Regions from separate parts of the Streptomyces griseoaurantiacus genome, predicted to be linked through region 3. Evidence: predicted binding sites of a transcription regulator. Region 3 holds the regulator's gene; each other region holds the start of a gene.
What was found. Region 3 encodes HrcA, which represses chaperone genes, less so after heat shock. Its sites were predicted from a motif close to TTNGCACTCNGNNNNNCNGAGTGCNAA; they were not measured.
Positions count from the first base shown of each region.

Region 1: groL (chaperonin GroEL) is a predicted target of HrcA. The motif match lies at 1,906-1,932, and genes of this name have one in related genera.
Region 2: groES (co-chaperone GroES) is a predicted target of HrcA. The motif match lies at 2,788-2,814, and genes of this name have one in related genera.

Region 1 covers NZ_CP108326.1:3,291,844-3,296,273, reverse strand. The annotation lists gene thrC (threonine synthase) at 1-732, shown strand, start outside; gene OHB09_RS14580 (MoaD/ThiS family protein) at 878-1,153, shown strand; gene OHB09_RS14575 (cold-shock protein) at 1,604-1,807, shown strand; gene groL (chaperonin GroEL) at 2,090-3,715, shown strand; gene OHB09_RS14565 (NADH:flavin oxidoreductase) at 4,010-4,430, shown strand, end outside.
Region 2 covers NZ_CP108326.1:4,419,245-4,423,674, reverse strand. The annotation lists gene OHB09_RS19805 (hypothetical protein) at 1-447, opposite strand, end outside; gene groL (chaperonin GroEL) at 589-2,214, opposite strand; gene groES (co-chaperone GroES) at 2,333-2,641, opposite strand; gene OHB09_RS19790 (polysaccharide deacetylase family protein) at 2,903-3,874, opposite strand; gene OHB09_RS19785 (class I SAM-dependent methyltransferase) at 3,997-4,430, shown strand, end outside.
Region 3 covers NZ_CP108326.1:2,305,860-2,310,289, forward strand. The annotation lists gene dnaJ (molecular chaperone DnaJ) at 1-1,068, opposite strand, end outside; gene hrcA (heat-inducible transcriptional repressor HrcA) at 1,070-2,089, opposite strand; gene OHB09_RS10355 (MBL fold metallo-hydrolase) at 2,253-3,083, shown strand; gene OHB09_RS10360 (DUF3097 domain-containing protein) at 3,115-3,921, shown strand; gene hemW (radical SAM family heme chaperone HemW) at 4,046-4,430, opposite strand, start outside.

The DNA of each region.
Region 1 (4,430 bases), 990 kb from region 3:
GCGGCCGTCTACGGCGGCGAACTCGTCGGCATCGAGGGCAACTACGACGACGTGAACCGTTTCTGCTCCGAGCTGATCGGCGACCCGGCGGGCGAGGGCTGGGGCTTCGTCAACGTCAACCTGCGGCCGTACTACGCCGAGGGCTCCAAGACGCTGGCGTACGAGATCTGCGAGCAGCTCGGCTGGCGACTGCCCGACCAGCTCGTGGTGCCGATCGCCTCCGGCTCCCAGCTCACGAAGATCGACAAGGGGCTGCGGGAGCTGATCGAACTGGGTCTGGTGGAGGACAAGCCGTACAAGATCTTCGGTGCCCAGGCCGAGGGCTGCTCGCCGGTGTCGACCGCGTTCAAGGCGGGCCACGACGTCGTGCGGCCGCAGAAGCCGGACACGATCGCCAAGTCCCTCGCGATCGGCAACCCGGCCGACGGCCCCTACGTCCTGGACATCGCGCGCCGCACGGGCGGCGTCGTGGAGGACGTGAACGACGAGCAGATCGTCGACGCGATCAAGCTGCTCGCCCGGACCGAGGGCATCTTCGCGGAGACCGCGGGCGGGGTGACGGTGGGCGTCACCCGCAAGCTCATCGAGGCCGGGGTGCTCGACCCCTCGCTGACGACCGTCGTCCTGAACACCGGTGACGGCCTCAAGACGCTGGACGCGGTGGCGGGCACCGGGCTGACCGCGACGATCCGGCCGTCCCTGGACTCCTTCCGGGAGGCGGGGCTCGCGTAGCCCGGCCTCCTTCCGGGAGGCGGCTCGGGCAGCCGGTCCCGGGCGGCCCCGCCCGGCCCCGGCACCTCCCGCCCCCGCTTCTCCCGCGCACGCGCCCCTACCGAGCACCTGAGCACCTCGCACCCGACCGGAGGTCATCACCCCCATGAGCGTCACCGTTCGCATCCCCACCATCCTGCGCACCTACACCGGCGGCAAGGCCGAGGTCAGCGCCGAGGGCACGACCCTCGGCGAGGTCATCGCGGACCTGGAGAAGAACCACACCGGGATCGCCGCCCGGGTCCTGGACGACCAGGGCAAGCTGCGCCGCTTCGTCAACGTGTACGTCAACGACGACGACGTCCGCTTCGAGCAGGGGCTCGACACGGCGACGCCCGAGGGTGCCGGCGTCTCGATCATTCCCGCGGTCGCCGGCGGCTGAGTCCGGCACCGGACGGCTTCCGCTTACCTTCGGTAATGCCGATCACCGCGCGTATATCGAATTGCCCCCTCCGTGAGAGAAGCGGAGGGGGCAATTCTGCAGGGTTGAACGCGGTACAGTTGGGGAACGCGCCCCGGATTTCTGAGACCGGGCGAAGGCGATCATGCCGCGCTTCCGACAAGAAGTAGCCAAAGTGCGCAGGGCTTTTGTGACTAATGCGCCTTTTGTGCGGCCCGACTTGCCCTGAATTCGAGCGAATTCTCCGTACATTCCCGACCGGTCGTGCCCAGATTTCTCGTCCGATTGACCTGTTGCAGACGGCAGTTGGACAGATACATTCAGCCGCGGTCGACGCGTTCCGGCGCACGCCCCCAACCGTTGGGGGGTGAGGTCTGACCCGGATTCGCGAAGTGCGGATCCGTGCAAGGGCCAGTAATAGGGGAGTTAGGCATGGCTCAGGGCACCGTCAAGTGGTTCAACGCGGAGAAGGGGTACGGCTTCATCGCGGTCGACGGTGGTGCGGATGTGTTCGTCCACTACAGCGCGATCCAGATGGACGGTTACCGCACTCTGGAAGAGGGCCAGCGGGTCGAGTTCGAGATCTCGCAGGGTCAGAAGGGGCCGCAGGCGGACATGGTCCGCGTTGCCGGCTGACGCGCGCGCCGACTGAAAGTTCGACGTGAACGAAGGGCTCGTGGGCACCGTCGGGTGCCCGCGGGCCCTTCGGTCTGTCCGGGTTCGGCGGGATGGCGCTTGCACTCTCGGGGGGTGAGTGCTAATCATTGGCGTTAGCACTCACAAGGTGAGAGTGACAACGAAGGACCGGGTCGGTGAGGCCCTGGCGAGGTGGGGCAAGGAACCACCAGCCGGTGCCGTCCGTCGCGGGCGCGGGCGCGGTCCGGAGCAATCCACCCCAGTCCGGGAGGACCACTTCACATGGCCAAGATCATCGCGTTCGACGAGGAGGCGCGGCGCGGCCTCGAGCGCGGCATGAACCAGCTCGCGGACGCCGTGAAGGTGACGCTCGGCCCCAAGGGCCGCAACGTCGTCCTCGAGAAGAAGTGGGGCGCCCCCACGATCACCAACGACGGTGTCTCCATCGCCAAGGAGATCGAGCTCGAGGACCCGTACGAGAAGATCGGCGCCGAGCTGGTCAAGGAAGTCGCCAAGAAGACGGACGACGTCGCCGGTGACGGTACGACCACCGCGACCGTCCTCGCCCAGGCGCTGGTCCGCGAGGGCCTGCGCAACGTGGCGGCCGGCGCGAACCCGATGGCGCTGAAGCGCGGTATCGAGAAGGCCGTCGAGGCCGTCTCCGCCGCCCTGCTCGACCAGGCCAAGGAGGTCGAGACCAAGGAGCAGATCGCCTCCACGGCCTCCATCTCCGCCGCCGACACCCAGATCGGCGAGCTCATCGCCGAGGCGATGGACAAGGTCGGCAAGGAAGGCGTCATCACCGTCGAGGAGTCGCAGACCTTCGGGCTCGAGCTCGAGCTCACCGAGGGCATGCGCTTCGACAAGGGCTACATCTCGGCGTACTTCGCGACCGACATGGAGCGTATGGAGGCCTCGCTCGAGGACCCCTACATCCTCATCGCCAACTCCAAGATCTCCGCGGTCAAGGACCTGCTCCCGCTCCTGGAGAAGGTCATGCAGTCGGGCAAGCCGCTGCTGATCATCGCCGAGGACGTCGAGGGCGAGGCCCTGTCGACCCTGGTCGTCAACAAGATCCGCGGCACCTTCAAGTCCGTCGCCGTCAAGGCCCCGGGCTTCGGTGACCGCCGCAAGGCCATGCTCGGCGACATCGCCATCCTCACGGGCGGCGAGGTCATCTCCGAGGAGGTCGGCCTCAAGCTGGAGAACGCCGGTCTGGAGCTCCTGGGCCGCGCCCGCAAGGTCGTCATCACCAAGGACGAGACCACCATCGTCGACGGCGCCGGCTCCGCCGACCAGGTCGCCGGCCGGGTCAACCAGATCCGTGCCGAGATCGAGAACAGCGACTCCGACTACGACCGCGAGAAGCTGCAGGAGCGCCTGGCGAAGCTCGCCGGCGGTGTCGCGGTCATCAAGGCCGGTGCCGCCACCGAGGTGGAGCTCAAGGAGCGCAAGCACCGCATCGAGGACGCCGTTCGCAACGCGAAGGCGGCCGTCGAGGAGGGCATCGTCGCCGGTGGTGGCGTGGCCCTGCTCCAGGCCTCCCAGGTGTTCGAGAAGCTGGAGCTCGAGGGCGACGAGGCCACCGGTGCCGCCGCCGTCAAGCTGGCGCTCGAGGCCCCGCTGAAGCAGATCGCCGTCAACGCCGGCCTCGAGGGCGGCGTCGTGGTGGAGAAGGTGCGCAACCTGACCCCGGGCCACGGCCTGAACGCCGCGACCGGCGAGTACGTCGACCTGGTCAAGGAAGGCATCATCGACCCGGCGAAGGTGACCCGTTCCGCGCTGCAGAACGCCGCCTCCATCGCCGCGCTGTTCCTGACCACCGAGGCCGTCATCGCCGACAAGCCGGAGAAGGCCGCCCCGGCGGGCGCTCCGGGCGGCATGCCGGGCGGTGACATGGACTTCTGATCCTCCCCGGGCCCGGCCTCCCGCCGGGCCCACCGAGGATCGGACGCGAGTCCGTGACGCGCCGGCGCACGCCGACGCACGAGTGCGACAGAGGGCGGCACTCCCCGTACGGGGGGTGCCGCCCTTCGGCGTGCCCGGCACGCGGGGAGTCACCGCTCACAGCCTTCGGGAGGCGGGGGTCACATTCCCGGGGCGGACGGGAATGCGATCGCTGTACAGGGCATTGATCTGGGGGACGCGTTGCATGCGCGTGCACATACTGACCGGTTGTTCCCACGCCCCCCTGGAGCCCGTATGACCGCCCCCGCCGACCTCCCCACCGGTGCGGACGCCCCCGCCTCCCGTGCCGCGAGCATCCTCTCCCGGCCCGTCGCGCTGAACGGCCTGACCGTCCCCAACCGCATCGCGATGGCGCCGATGACCCGCATGTTCTCCCCGGGCGGCGTCCCCGGCGAGGACGTGCTCTCGTACTACGCGCGCCGGGCCGCCGCGGGCGTCGGGCTGATCGTGACCGAGGGCACCTACGTCGGCCACGCCTCGGCCGGACTCAGCGACCGCGTCCCCCGGTTCCACGGCGAGGAGCAGCTCGCGGGCTGGGCGAAGGTCGCCGAGGCGGTGCACGCGGCGGGCGGCACGATCGTGCCGCAGCTCTGGCACGTCGGCATGGTCCGCGAGCAGGGCCGGCCGCCCTTCCCCGAGGCCCCCGCCGTCGGCC
Region 2 (4,430 bases), 2.1 Mb from region 3:
GGGCGGGGCCGGCCAGAACTGCAGGAGGTAGCTGTCCACCTGCGGGTCCTCGTCAGACCTGGTGTCCAGGTCGCGTCCGGCGTCCATCCCCCGGGCGCAGTAACGCACCCGGTGGTCCGTCATGGCCAGGTCCAGTGGCCATGAAGCCGTGCCCGCCCACTGCTCGAGATGGGTGCGACCGGAGACCGGGCGGAACGAGACCTCCACGACGTCTTCCCAGACCGGGTCCAGGGCGGGAGGCTCGTCGTGGATTTCGACGGTGAAGCCGACACGGCCCGAGTGCAAACCTGTGGTCAGGTGGAGGGCACCGGGCACGGCCGCCCCGCAGAGGCCCACCGTCTGGCCCGCGAACGCGTCGGCGACGCCCGGGACGGCGCCTCCCGGACCGCTCTCGACGTAGAGCTGCCAGTAGGTGACGTGAACCTCACCGCTCACCGGTGTGCGCATGATGCCCCTCCCGCTTGGCGTCGTCTGCCCCGCAGCATGGCGTACGGCACTGACAGCGGGCCTTGTCGCGCCCCGGGCACGACAAGGCCCCGCGCCCCCTTTCCGGGGCGCGGGGCCTGTGCGTCGTTCAGCGGGCCGTGCTCAGTGGGAGTGGCCGTGGCTGTGGCCCGCGGCGGCCGGCTCTTCCTCTTCCTTCTTCTCGACGACGAGGGTCTCGGTCGTCAGGAGGAGGGAGGCGATGGAGGCGGCGTTCTCCAGGGCGGAGCGGGTGACCTTGACCGGGTCGATGACGCCGGCCTTGACCAGGTCGCCGTACTCGCCGGTCGCGGCGTTGAAGCCCTGACCCTTGTCGAGCTCGGCCACCTTGGCGGTGATGACGTAGCCCTCGAGGCCGGCGTTCTCGGCGATCCAGCGCAGCGGCTCGACGGCGGCGCGGCGGACGACGGCGACACCGGTGGCCTCGTCGCCCTCCTTGCCGAGGTTGCCCTCGAGGACCTTGACCGCGTGGACGAGCGCGGAGCCACCACCGGAGACGATGCCCTCCTCGACCGCGGCGCGGGTCGCGGAGATGGCGTCCTCCAGACGGTGCTTCTTCTCCTTGAGCTCCACCTCGGTGGCGGCGCCGACCTTGATCACGCACACGCCGCCGGCCAGCTTCGCGAGGCGCTCCTGGAGCTTCTCGCGGTCCCAGTCGGAGTCCGTGGTCTCGATCTCGGCCTTGATCTGGGCGACGCGGCCCTGGACGTCGGCGCTGTTGCCGCCGCCGTCGACGAGGGTGGTGTCGTCCTTGGTGACCGTGACGCGCCGGGCGGTGCCCAGTACCTCCAGGCCGACCTGGTCGAGCTTGAGGCCGACCTCCTCGGCGATGACGGTGGCACCGGTGAGGGTGGCCATGTCGCCGAGCATCGCCTTGCGGCGGTCGCCGAAGCCGGGGGCCTTCACCGCGACGGCGTTGAAGGTGCCGCGGATCTTGTTGACGACCAGCGTCGACAGGGCCTCGCCCTCGACGTCCTCGGCGATGATCAGCAGCGGCTTCGAGGAGTTGGTCTGGATGATCTTCTCGAGCAGCGGCAGCATGTCCGCGATGGAGGAGATCTTGCCCTGGTGGATGAGGATGTACGGGTCCTCGAGGACGGCCTCCATGCGCTCCTGGTCCGTCACGAAGTACGGCGACAGGTAGCCCTTGTCGAAGGCCATGCCCTCGGTGAAGTCCAGCTCCAGACCGAAGGTGTTGGACTCCTCGACGGTGATGACACCGTCCTTGCCGACCTTGTCCATCGCCTCGGCGATGAGCTCGCCGACCTGGCTGTCCTGGGCGGACAGTCCGGCGACCGCGGCGATGTCGGACTTCTCGTCGATCGGCCGCGCGGTGGCGAGCAGCTCCTCGGAGACGGCCTTGACGGCGGCGTCGATGCCCTTCTTGAGGGCGGCCGGGGAGGCACCGGCGGCGACGTTGCGCAGGCCCTCGCGGACCAGCGCCTGGGCCAGCACGGTGGCGGTGGTCGTACCGTCACCCGCGATGTCGTTGGTCTTGGTCGCCACCTCCTTCACGAGCTGGGCACCGAGGTTCTCGTACGGGTCCTCGACCTCGACCTCGCGGGCGATGGTGACACCGTCGTTGGTGATGGTGGGAGCGCCGAACTTCTTGTCGATGACGACGTTGCGGCCCTTGGGGCCGATCGTCACCTTCACCGTGTCGGCAAGCTTGTTGACGCCGCGCTCGAGGGCGCGACGGGCGTCCTCGTCGAACTTCAGGATCTTCGCCATGGGAGCGTGAGCCCTCTTTCGAAATCTGGGTGAAAAAGGCACTGCGCCCCGGACGCCCGGCTACTGGTAGGTCGCGGGGGGCCAGGGGCGCAGCTCACAGCACGAGTGCTGAGGTGAATTACTTCTCGATGATCGCGAGCACGTCGCGGGCCGAGAGGACGAGGTACTCCTCGTTGTTGTACTTCACCTCGGTGCCGCCGTACTTGCTGTAGAGCACGACGTCGCCGACCTTGACGTCGAGCGGAAGGCGGTTGCCGTCCTCGAAGCGGCCCGGGCCCACGGCCAGGACGACGCCCTCCTGGGGCTTCTCCTTGGCGGTGTCCGGGATGACCAGGCCAGAGGCCGTGGTCTGCTCGGCGTCCAGCGGCTGGACCACAATGCGGTCCTCGAGCGGCTTGATGGCAACCTTGGAGCTGGCGGTCGTCACGATCCGACCTCCCCCTTCGGAGATCTCACGGGGTTAACTGTCTGAGGTGGCGACCAGGTCGATCCGTCGTCGCGGGTGCCGGACCTGCCCGTCGCGTTGTTGGCACTCTCCTGTGGGGAGTGCCAGAGCCGAGACTATGACTGCGATTAGCACTCGGTCAAGCGGAGTGCCAGTTCGCTGTGCCGCTGTGTCGGAATCGGGGCGCCGCCGGCCGGGCGCGCGGCGACCTGGAAAGGTCCTTCGGCCGGGCGCCCGGCGCTCTCACAGGTAGTCCTCCAGGCGGGCCACCGCGTAGCCCTCGGCCGTGACCTTGTTCAGGAAGCGGCGCATGTCGTCGACCATCGTGCCGTCCCACTCGTCCTTGCCGCGGAAGTGGGTGAGGACGATGTCCCCGGGGTGCAGGCTGCGGTCGTCCTCGCGGTACTCCCAGTGGTCGACGTAGACCTCCTCGTTCCAGATCGGCGCGTACTTGACGCCGCAGGACTTCGCCGCGACCAGGGTGTCCCGGTTGTAGTTGCCGTAGGGCGGGCGCAGCATCCGGGGGCGCTTGCCGAACTGCTCGCGCATGATGTCCTGCATGGCGCAGATCTCGTGCCGCTGCTCCTCGTACGACAGCCCCGGCAGGTAGGGGTGGTGGAGGGTGTGGTTGTCCACGCCCGCGCCCAGGTCCCGCATCCGGCGGAAGTAGCCGTAGTCGTCCTTGACCAGGTAGTTGCTGAGGAACGCCGTGTAGGGGACCTTCAGTTCGCTCATCATCCTGAGGAAGTCGGGGTCCTTCTCGGCGCCGTCGTCGATGGTGAGGAAGACGACCCGGTCCTCGGTGGGGACGGTGGTGAAAACCGGCGGCAGGTCCTCGCCGTCCTCGACCTCGAAGCCCTCGCGGGTGGTGATGACCGGTTTCCTCGCCGGGGGCGGAGGGGCCGTGAGGGGTACGCCCTTCAGGCCCCAGCGCTTCGCCGCGGCGACTCGCGCGTGGTGCGCGGCGCGCAGCCTGGAGGCGTAGGAGTCCAGAGCGCGCGCCGGGGGCGCCTCGAGTTCCCGGGTGCCGCCCTGTGCGTCCTGTGCGCCGGGTGTGCCGGAGGACGGGGGTGCGGCGGAGCATCCGGAGGCCAGTGCGGCCGCCGCGAGCAGCGCGAGAGCTCCACGCACCGCCGCCGGCGCGGCCCCGCACGCCCCTCGCGCGGCTTTCACACCCCTTGCGCGATATTCATCGTTTTGTCGTACGAGTCGCATGGCGCCGGATCCTCGCAGTCACCCGCCCCCGCTCCCGCCCGACACCGCGACCCGCCGGTCACCGTCCACCGACCGGCCGGTCATCGTCCACCGACTGGCCGACACTGGACCACAATGGCCAGGTGAACGACGCCTCCTTCGCCGCCCTGCTCACCACGGAGGGCCGCGCCCTCCTCGACGAGGTGCGCGGCACCGACCCGGCGCGGGAGCTGGCCGTCGCCACCCGGCTGCGCCGCACGCACCCCGCCGAGCTGGTGTCCGCGGCCCTCGCCCAGGCCCGGCTGCGGCAGCGGGCGGCGGCGAAGTTCCCGGCCGCCGACGCCGAGCGGATGTTCTTCACCCCGAACGGCGTCGAGCAGTCGACCCGCGCCACGGTGGCCGAGCACCGCGCCCGGCGGCTGCGCGCACTGGGCGTCACCTCCGTCGCCGACCTGTGCTGCGGCATCGGCGGCGACGCCCTCGCGCTCGCCCGCGCGGGCATCCGGGTCCTGGCGGTGGACCGGGACCCGCTCACCGCGGCGGTGGCGCGGGCCAACGCCGAGGCGCTCGGGCTCGC
Region 3 (4,430 bases):
GGGCCGCTCCTCGCCGCGCAGCTTCGCCAGCTCCCGCACCAGCCGCTCCTGCTCGGGGTCGAGCTTGACGGGGGTCTGCACCTCGACGTGCACCACGAGGTCGCCGCGGCCGCCGCCCCGCAGGTGCGTGACACCGCGCCCGTGCAGCGGGATCGACTGCCCGGACTGGGTGCCGGGCCGGATGTCGACCTCCTCCAGGCCGTCCAGCGTCTCCAGTGGCACCTTGGTGCCCAGCGTCGCCGCCGTCATCGGGATGGTGACCGTGCAGTGCAGGTCGTCGCCGCGCCGCTGGAACATCGAGTGCGCGGTCTCGTGGATCTCCACGTAGAGGTCGCCTGCGGGGCCGCCGCCGGGGCCGACCTCGCCCTCCCCGGCGAGCTGGATGCGCGTGCCGTTGTCGACACCGGCGGGGATCTTCACCGTCAGCGTCCGGCGGGAGCGGATCCGGCCGTCGCCCGCGCACTCGGGGCACGGGGTGGGCACGACCGTGCCGAAGCCCTGGCACTGGGGGCAGGGCCGGGAGGTCATGACCTGGCCCAGGAAGGACCGGGTGACCTGCGAGACCTCGCCGCGGCCGCGGCACATGTCGCAGGTCTGCGCGGTGGTGCCGGGCGCGGCGCCCTCGCCGCTGCAGGTCGTGCAGACGATCGCCGTGTCGACCTGGATGTCCTTCGTGGTGCCGAAGGCCGCCTCGTCGAGCTCGACGTCGATCCGGATCATGGCGTCCTGGCCGCGGCGGGTCCGCGAGCGCGGTCCGCGCTGCGAGGCCGTGCCGAAGAACGCGTCCATGATGTCGGAGAAGTTGCCGAAGCCACCGGCTCCGAAGCCGCCCGCACCGCCTCCGCCGCTCTGCGACAGGGGGTCGCCGCCGAGGTCGTAGACCTGCTTCTTCTGCGGGTCCGACAACACCTCGTAGGCGGCGTTGATCTCCTTGAAGCGCTCCTGCGTCTTCGGATCGGGGTTGACGTCCGGATGCAGCTCGCGGGCGAGCCGCCGGAAGGCCTTCTTGATCTCATCCTGCGACGCGTCGCGGCGCACGCCGAGCACGGCGTAGTAGTCCGTGGCCACCTCAGGACTCCGCCAGGATCTGTCCGACGTACCGTGCCACCGCTCGTACCGCTCCCATCGTTCCCGGGTAATCCATGCGGGTCGGTCCGACCACGCCGAGTTTGGCTACTGCCTCGCCGCCCGAACCGTAGCCGACGGAGACGACGGACGTGGAGTTGAGTCCCTCGTGGGCGATCTCGTGACCGATACGCACGGTCATGGCCGAATCCTTCGCCTCGCCCAGCAACTTGAGGAGCACGACCTGCTCCTCCAGCGCCTCCAGGACGGGCCGGATGGTGAGAGGGAAGTCATGTCCGAAGCGGGTCAGATTGGCGGTGCCGCCGATCATCAGCCGCTCCTCGGTCTCCTCGACCAGGGTCTCCAGCAGCGTCGAGAGCACCGTGGCGACCGTCGCGCGGTCCTCCGGTTCCTCGAACGCCTCCGGAAGGTCCTGCACGAGCTGGGGCACGTCCGCGAAGCGGCGTCCCGCGACCCGGCTGTTCAGCCGCGCCCGCAGGTCCGCGAGGGACGCCTCGCCGAACGGCACCGGGCAGTCGATCACCCGCTGCTCCACCCGTCCGGTGTCCGTGATCAGCACCAGCATCACCCGCGCGGGGGCGAGCGCGAGCAGTTCCACGTGCCGCACGGTCGAACGGGTCAGCGAGGGGTACTGCACGACCGCGACCTGCCGGGTGAGCTGCGCGAGCAGCCGCACCGTGCGGGCGACGACGTCGTCGAGGTCGACGGCGCCGTCGAGGAAGTTCTGGATCGCCCGCCGCTCGGGGGCCGTCATCGGCTTGACGCCGGCCAGCTTGTCGACGAAGAGGCGGTAGCCCTTGTCCGTGGGGATGCGCCCGGCGCTGGTGTGCGGCTGCGCGATGAAGCCCTCGTCCTCGAGGGCCGCCATGTCGTTGCGCACGGTGGCCGGGGAGACGCCGAGGTTGTGCCGCTCGGTGAGCGCCTTGGAACCCACCGGCTCCTCGGTGCCCACGTAGTCCTGGACGATGGCGCGCAGCACCTCGAGCCTGCGTTCACTGAGCACCGCGCACCTCCAGAAGGCCGTCCCCTTGGCGACTTCGTCTGGCACTCCAGGTGTGCGAGTGCCAGCATCCCCGGTCCAGTGTACGGCCGGGGGGTACGGCGCGGGCAAGGGCGGGGCCTGCGAGGCCGTGCCCGGGGACCGTCCTGAGGACTAGCGTCCCGGTATGAGCGTGCGGTGGCGGGACGGTGACGGGGGCGACGGGGGCGGAGTGGCCTGGGAGGGGGTGACGGCCCGGGTCGGGCGGTGCCGGCTGCCCCGCTGGGACTGCACGGCCGGGCTCGTCGTGGGCGGGGAGGCGGCACTGCTGGTGGATGCCGGGGCGAGCCTCGCCGAGGGCGCCCGGCTGCGCGCGGACGTGGCACGGCTGCTGGGCGGGCACGCCGGCCCCGCCGGCGAGGCCGCGCACGCCGGAGCAGGTACCGGTGCCGGCGCCTCGGGGCCGGGGGGTGTGACACATCTCGCGCTGACCCACCCCCACTTCGACCACGTCTTCGGTGCCCCGGCGTTCCCGGAGGCGGAGGTGTTCGGCGCGGTCGGCGTCGACGCGGCGTACACGCCGCGCGGACGCGGGGAACTGCGCGCGGACGCCGTGCGCAACGGCCTCGCCCCCCAGGCGGCGGCCGGGGCGGCGGGCTGCCTGGTCCCGCCCCGGCACCACGTCACCGGCGAGTGGACCCTCGACCTGGGCGGGGGGACGACGGTGCTGCTGGCCGACGTGGGCCCCGGCCACACCGCGCACGACCTCGCGGTGCTCGTCCCCGCCACGCCCTCCTCCCCCGGGGTCGTCTTCTGCGGCGACCTCGTCGAGGAGTCCGGCGAGCCCCAGGCGGGACCCGACGCGGTGCCCGCACGCTGGCCGGCCGCGCTGGACCGGCTGCTCGGCCTCGGCGGGGAGGACGCGGTGTACGTGCCCGGCCACGGAGCGCTCGTCGACGCGCGGTTCGTCCGTGCCCAACGGGACGCGCTGGCACGCCGCTTCGGCGTGTCGCCGTGACGGGCGGGGAGCTTTCCCTATCGTCGGTCGAATGCGCCAGTACTCTCCGGACCTCACCCCGCCGTGGAAGAAGCCCGCGCCCGTGCCGGAGGTTCCGGCGGACCCGGGACTGGTGGTGGAGGAGCCGGCCACCGGCTTCTGCGGGGCGGTGATCCGCTGCGAGGCCGGCACGGTGACCCTGGAGGACCGCTTCGGCAAGCACCGCGTGTTCCCGCTGGAGCCGCGCGGGTTCCTGCTGGAGGGGCGCCCGGTGACGCTGGTGCGGCCGGCCGCCGGACGGGCGCCGGCCCGCCCCGCGCGGACGGCCTCGGGTTCCCTCGCGGTGCCGGAGGCGCGGGCGCGGGTGGCCCGGGCGGGCCGGATCTACGTCGAGGGACGGCACGACGCGGAACTCGTCGAGAAGGTGTGGGGCGACGACCTCCGGGTGGAGGGCGTCGTCGTCGAGTACCTCTCGGGGATCGACGATCTGCCCGCCGTGGTCGAGGAGTTCGCGCCGGGCCCGGACGCCCGGCTCGGCGTCCTGGTCGACCACCTGGTCCCCGGCTCCAAGGAGTCCCGGATCGCGGAGTCCGTCACCAGCGCGCACGCGCTCGTGGTCGGGCACCCGTTCATCGACGTGTGGGAGGCCGTGAAGCCGGCCGCGCTGGGGATCGGCGGGTGGCCGCGGGTCCCGCGGGGCGAGGACTGGAAGACCGGGGTGTGCCGGCGGCTCGGCTGGGAGGAGAACACCGGCGCGGCCTGGCAGCGGATCCTGTCCGCGGTCCACTCGTACAAGGACCTGGAACCGGCGCTGCTGGGGTGCGTCGAACGCCTCATCGACCACGTGACCGTGCCCTGACTCCCGTCGAGTCGTTGACACACCGGGCCTGGCGGGCTGCTCTCCGCCGATGCGGAGGTGGTCCGTCGATCAGCTCGTCCACACGGCCGAGCAGCACCTGCTCCCCGCCGCTGCGGGGGTCCTGTCAGTCCACCAGGTCCCGCACCACCGCGTCCGCCAGCAGCCGCCCCCGCAGGGTCAGCGCCGCCCGCCCCGCCTCGTACGGCCCGGGGTCGAGCAGACCGTCCGCCAGCGCGCGCCGGGACGCCGCGAGCCCCTCCGTCCGCAGCAGGTCCAGGGGCACGCCCTCCCGCAGCCGCAGCTCCAGCAGGATCCGCTCGACCCGCCGGTCCTCCTCCGTCAGGATCTCCCGTCCCGCCCCCGGCGAGCGCCCCTCCGCCAGTGCTCCCGCGTACGCGCCCGGGTGCTTGACGTTCCACCACCGCACGCCCCCCACGTGGGAGTGCGCCCCCGGGCCCGCTCCCCACCAGTCGGCGCCCCGCCAGTACAGCTCGTTGTGCAGGCACCGC